Regions from separate parts of the Teredinibacter sp. KSP-S5-2 genome, predicted to be linked through region 2. Evidence: predicted binding sites of a transcription regulator. Region 2 holds the regulator's gene; the other holds the start of a gene.

What was found. The regulator sigma-54, encoded in region 2, starts transcription at its own class of promoters, with help from an activator protein. The targets are predictions, from matches to a motif close to TGGCACANNNNTTGCNNT.
Region 1: P5V12_RS05765 (PEP-CTERM sorting domain-containing protein) is a predicted target of sigma-54. The motif match lies at 1,959-1,976, and genes of this name have one in related genera.

What each region holds. Positions count from the first base shown of each region.
Region 1 covers NZ_CP120416.1:1,220,381-1,223,552, reverse strand. Annotated here, with positions in the region: gene P5V12_RS05775 (NAD-dependent epimerase/dehydratase family protein) at 1-606, shown strand, start outside; gene P5V12_RS05770 (TetR family transcriptional regulator) at 560-1,207, shown strand; gene P5V12_RS05765 (PEP-CTERM sorting domain-containing protein) at 1,313-1,894, opposite strand; gene P5V12_RS05760 (sensor histidine kinase) at 2,536-3,172, opposite strand, start outside.
Region 2 covers NZ_CP120416.1:27,946-31,117, forward strand. Annotated here, with positions in the region: gene ptsN (PTS IIA-like nitrogen regulatory protein PtsN) at 1-495, opposite strand, end outside; gene P5V12_RS00130 (RNA polymerase factor sigma-54) at 565-2,055, opposite strand; gene lptB (LPS export ABC transporter ATP-binding protein) at 2,215-2,940, opposite strand; gene lptA (lipopolysaccharide transport periplasmic protein LptA) at 2,965-3,172, opposite strand, start outside.

The sequences.
Region 1 (3,172 bases), 1.2 Mb from region 2:
GAGTTATACGCTCGCTCGAAAGCGCTCAGCGAACAGCTAGCCTGGCAACTTGCCGACAAATACGGGCTAAACCTCGCTACAGTTTTACCCGCCACGGTTTTGGGCCCCAGTCACCAAACCAAGACCGATAGCCTTAAGTTGGTAGAACAGATATTAATGAACAAACTCCCTATGGCTCCCCCTCTGCACTTTAACTTCGTCGATGTGCGTGATGTGGCTGAGGCGCATATTCTGGTTTATGAGAGTAATCGTCAGGCTCGACATGTTGCAGGTAGCTTTTCGGGTAGCGGCAGAGAATTAGTCAACTGGGTAAGATCTTATCGGTCAGTGAAGACACGCGATAAAGTTGCTCCCATGTGGTTAGCCAGGCTTCTGCCGTTTACCGACTGGTTAAATCACATTATTACCGGCAGTGAGCGCAGCATTAGCAGAAGAGCGATAGCAGAATACGTTGGCCGGGAACAGCGTTATCAGGATCAAACGCTACGTACCGAGCTTGGCTGGCAAACACGGCCACGAGAAGATACCATATTGGCCACTATTCAATTTTTGGAAACACATGCAAAAACAGCGCGCCCGCAGCGAAGAAGAGAAAGCACTGCGTAAACAATCCATTATTGATGCCCTTGCCCAGCTTATGCTCCAGGGGCACTCCCTGCCTTCAGCTGGTGATATCGCCAAACAAGCGAATATCACTAAAGGTGTGATCTATCGATATTTTGATTCCCGAGAAGAAATATTCTTAACACTCTTGATTCAGGTTTCTGCCCCGCTCAATGGTTTGGCAAGTTCGAACTATGCCAATCTAAATGAGTTCAAACAACAACTGCTGGATTTTTTTAACCAACAACCACTATTTATGCAGCTAAGTGTACAAGCCCCTGTTGTACTGGAGCAGAATATTAGCTCTGAATTTGCTCGCAGTTTCAAACTTGCTGGTGCGGATTTAATTGACACTTTAGCTTCTTGCATTCACCAGTTTGCACCAGAACTCACCTCGTTTCAGCGCAGGCAGTTTATTTACACCCTTTATCAGCTGGCACAAGCCAAATGGCAAAGTGCTCATCCACCCAGAGCAATTCAAGAGGCATTTGCTGACCATTCCCACTGGTTGGTAAATCACGATATGCGACAGGAAATGTCTGACGTATTTGATTGGCTTTGGTATGGACTGAGGTATTTAACACAACAAGCTAATGTCGAATAAGTCTTTATTCTTTTTAGTACACCAAAGACAACATCACGTTGCGATCAAAAACAAAAAAGCCCCGAGATAATTCGAGGCTTTGCATGTTCACATTTATAGTGATAATTAATGTTGCAGCTTTCTACGAGTAATACCTAGACTGATCAAGCCGATGCACAACAATAGAATGGAAGAAGGCTCTGCTACTGAAACAGTATCAAATACCAGGTTATCAAATACTACACCATCACCATAACCGGTAGTTACTTGAGAAAACTGAATATAGCTAATACCTTGGGCAAACAGGCTCAAAGTAAAGAACTCACCCACACCAGCGCCAGTTCCAAATACTTCATCCGTTGCTAATAATGTATTGTCCGCAGCGAATGCACTTAACATGAAGCCATTGCCGCCAACGTCTACGCCCGTCAAGCTAACGGTGTCTATTGTTGAGCTAAAAAATGCTTCGATTGGATTCGCAGGCGTTGGCTGATATCCCAAACCTGTATGACTAATGGAGGTAGGATCAGATCCACCGGGAAGAGTCCCATAACTATTCGTTACAGCATTCGCAAATGTCACACCCAAGTCGGCGTAATGATCGCCAACAACAACACCCGAACCTAGATCATCAAAATCGATGGTAATTGGTATTGCACTAACCGACCCGACCCAGAACATAAGTAAAAGACAAACAATCTTTTTCATTATTGATATCCCACAGTAAGTTTATTCTATTTCCAAGGCAGCACAGGACGCCGCCCATATACAAATAGCAAAACGGATGCCAAAAAAAAATACCCTTTTATTTCAAGGGGTTATATTTTTTTTACCTTACGAAGTGGGTGATGTTGTAAATATTACTGACAGATTACAATGGAGTTTTTTAATAAAAAAACGCTTAGGTGAAAACGATTATCATATAGATTTTTATCCGCTCACTTTGTATTTATTCTGTTATACATAATTAAGCTCAATATCCCTAGCAAAAAAAATCGGCACCCATTGTTCATATTCACAAAGCGCATAAACAACGATTTAATCCAGGTTAATTATGAGATAAATTTATATACCGTAAGAATAAATAGGAACAGCGCCAAACGATTACTTTTTTTAACTAACTGACAGAAGCACTGAATACCAATACTAATCTCACCTTTAATAGATTAATTTGTGAATGAATTCATAGTTCGATTTTTTACACCTGTACTTAAGTAGCGGCTTAATGATGATACACAAAACAAGTTTCTATGCTTACTGAGGCTCTTCATCGTTGATCAACTCCCTCATATCAACCGACAATTCAATCAGGCCAGATTAAATATAATATTCAAGCAACCGGGTAACCTTCATGTTTCCGACTGAATTCGCTCGTGCTTTATTGTTTCGATGTAACGCGGTATTTTGAGTGTGAATGTGGTTCCTTCCCCTGGAGTACTTTCAAAATCTAAATCGCCCCCCATTCCTCTTATTAACTGCTGGCTTAATGTTAGGCCAATACCGGTTCCTTCAATAGCTTGAGCTTCTGCATAATCCAACCGAACAAATGGCTTAAACACTTTATCCCGTTCTTTTTCTGGAATACCAACCCCGGTGTCAGTGATGTTCAGATGTAAAAACTTTTCCTGAGGAACACAGCTTAACGTTACCGAACCTCCGGTTCGATTATATTTCACACCGTTAGTTAATACGTTAATAATAACCTGGGTCAATCTACCGGGATCGACAAATATATCAGCATCGGCCGTATTGTCCTCCAGGGAAATCCCCCTGTCCGCGGCAAAGCTGCTAACAATAGATAAGCTATCTTTTACCGATTCAGACAGCATACATCTTTGAGCTCGTATTGGAATTTTTCCCTTTTCGTAATCAACAAAATCAATAATGTCGTTGATGAGCATAAGCAAGTAATAGCCTGCCTTGTTAATCCGTTCTGCCATATAGTGGATTTTATCGGAAGATGAATCGTCGGATATTTTTATTTGT
Region 2 (3,172 bases):
CTGCTCGTCGCTGGATGCTTCGCGAAGGTGTTTTACCAGTTCCGCTTTTTGCATGGCTTCGGCGACGTTTGCCAGGGTTTCCAGGTGCTCTGCTTCAGCATTTTCCGGCACCAACATGGCGAACAGTAAATCGACAGGTCGACTGTCTGCGGAATCGAAATCGATGGGGTCGTCCAGTGTGATACAAGCTCCCAGTGTTTCGCCTCCGGTATTACAGCGGCAATGCGGAATGGCAATGCCTTCACCGATACCCGTTGAACCTAATTTTTCCCGTTCAACCAGATTGGTAAATAGTTCGTCGGCGTCTATCCCTTCGCAATACTGTGCAAAAAGGTACGAAAGCTGCTCAAGGAGCTTCTTTTTACTGGTGGAATTCCATTTGGCCCGTGTTCGATCCTGAGTGAGAATTGATTTTATTTGCATGACTTTCGGATACTTACTTTTAAACCATTCATAACCAAAAAAACCAAAAGCATGGGTACCGCTTTTGGTCATTTATAACCTAACTATTTTACCAGTATTTGATACTGGCTTCAGGGGTGCCAACCCTAACATTATTGGCGTTTACACTAAACGTTTACGCTCATTGGACGGGGGAATACCCAGTGATTCACGGTATTTCGCAATCGTCCTTCGTGCAACCTTGATACCTTGTTCTGCAAGGAGTGCTGTAATTTTAGAATCACTGAGCGGCTTTTTCGCGTTTTCTGCCGCAACCAGTTTTTTAATTATGGCTCGAATTGCTGTCGATGAGCACTCTCCGCCACTGTCTGTAGCAACATGGCTGGAGAAAAAGTATTTCAGTTCAAAAATCCCCTGTGGGGTATGCATATATTTCTGCGTGGTAACACGCGAAATGGTGGATTCATGCATTTCCACTTCTTCTGCCACATCATGTAAGACCATCGGTCGCATGGCTTCCGGTCCATGATCGAGAAACCCCTGTTGTTTTTCAACAATGCATGTCGCGACCTTTAATAAGGTTTCATTGCGGCTTTGCAGGCTTTTCAAAAACCAGCGGGCTTCCTGTAGGTTATCCCGAAGAAAGGTGTTGTCACTGCTGGAGTCGGCGCGCTTAACCAGAGAAGCATAGTCCTGATTAATGCGTATTTTAGGGGCTATCTCCGGATTGAGTTGTACCTGCCAGCGGTTGTTTTCCTTTTGTACGAAAACATCTGGTACTACGTATTCTGCGGTCTCAGTACTGATGGCATCGCCGGGTCTGGGATTAAGGCTCTGAATCAGGGCAATGGCTTTTTGCAGCTGCGGCTCTTTTACTTTGAGCCTGCGCATGAGTTGTTTGAAGTCTCTGCTACCTAGCAACTCCAAATACTGGTTTACGATACTTTTCGCGGTGGCCAGCTCTTCTGTTTCCGGTGCTAAATGGGAAAGCTGAATCATCAGGCATTCACGAATGTCCTGGCTGGCTACCCCAACCGGATCGAACTGTTGGACGCGATGCAGGACGGCAATGACTTCGTCCATTTCCAACTCTTCGTGATGCTTTACTATGCCCTCGAATATTTCGTCCGCGGTTTGGCTGAGCATTCCCGAGGGTTCGACGGCATCAATAATAACTTCGGCGATCTCCCGATCCAGATCGGACATGGGAGTCAAGTTAAGTTGCCAGTGGAGGTGATCCTGCAGGGTTTCTGTCACCGCCCGCCGTGATTCAAAGTCGAAATCCTCGTTGTCTGGTTTTGAAAGACCCGAACCGGAAGGTGCAGATTGATAAACATCATCCCAGCTGGTGTCGACGGCAAGATCATTTGGAATGTCCTCGCTCCATTCGCTGTCGGTTGCTGAGGAATCGTCGTAGTTGTCCCGTTCTGAGGTTTCTTGCTCGTTGGACTTGCTTTCTGATTGATCTTTACTGGTGTCTTGAGAGGCTTCTCCACTGTCTTCCTGGGTTTCCAGCATCGGGTTGCTGTCTAACGCTTCCTGAATTTCAGCCTGGAGATCGAGTGTGGAAAGCTGGAGAAGACGAATGGCCTGCTGTAGCTGAGGAGTCATCGTCAGCTGCTGACCCATTTTTAACTGCAGGGTTTGCTTCATAGTCTGCTAAATCTTTGAGATTACTCGAATTTTTTACCAGTAGATTTCAAAAGTTTAGTCGCGACTAGAGCGACAAGCAATGGCTTTTTTGCTTTTTCGAAGCAAAGTTTGTGCCGCGCCAAGAGCTAAGAGGGTAGGTGGATGAGTTTTTGTTGCAAGTTAAAGCGTAAAGTGCTGACCAAGGTATACTTCGCGAACTTTTTTGTTGTTCAGTACTTCGCCCGCATCGCCTTCAGCAATGATATGCCCTTCCGATACAATATAGGCCTTTTCGCAGATATCGAGAGTTTCCCGAACGTTGTGATCAGTGATTAATACCCCGATTCCCCGGTCTCGCAGCTGTTTTATGATGTCCTTAATGTCGCTCACAGAAATAGGGTCGACACCGGCAAAGGGTTCGTCCAGCAAGATAAACTGGGGTTCAGCTGCCAAAGCGCGAGCGATCTCAACGCGTCGTCGTTCACCCCCGGATAACGCCATGCCCAAGCTGTCTTTGATATGGGTAATATGAAATTCTTCGAGCAGGTTCTGCAGGGCTTGGTTTCTGTCTCCCCGCCGTAAATCGTCACGAGTTTCCAATATCGCCATGATATTGTCGGAAACTGTCATTTTTCGGAACACCGATGCTTCCTGCGGAAGATAGCCCAGTCCTGCTTTGGCTCGACCGTGCATTGGCAAATGGGTGACGTCTTTGCCGTCAATAAATACATTACCTCGCTCGGGTTTGACGATGCCGGCAATCATATAAAAGCACGTTGTTTTACCCGCCCCGTTGGGGCCTAGCAAACCAACAACCTGACCGTCATTCACGCTCATGGAAACATCAATAACGACTTGGCGACCTTTGTAGCTTTTGGCGAGGTGTTTGGCGTGCAGCTGGGGCATGAAAACGTTTTTCCTGGATGAATGCTAGTTTTTCAAGGATTTGGCCGGAATGACCATACGTACTCTGCCATCGTCTCCGTCGGTATTGGTGCCGCCAGCTCTAACAACAGATTTTTTCACATCATATTCAATTTTATCGCCACTCAGGCTGGTGCCTTCCTGTTTGAGCAGAGCCTTGCCCAATAAGAATAGCGTGGCGTTATTCACTTGGTATTCGAGCGTTTGTGCGGTG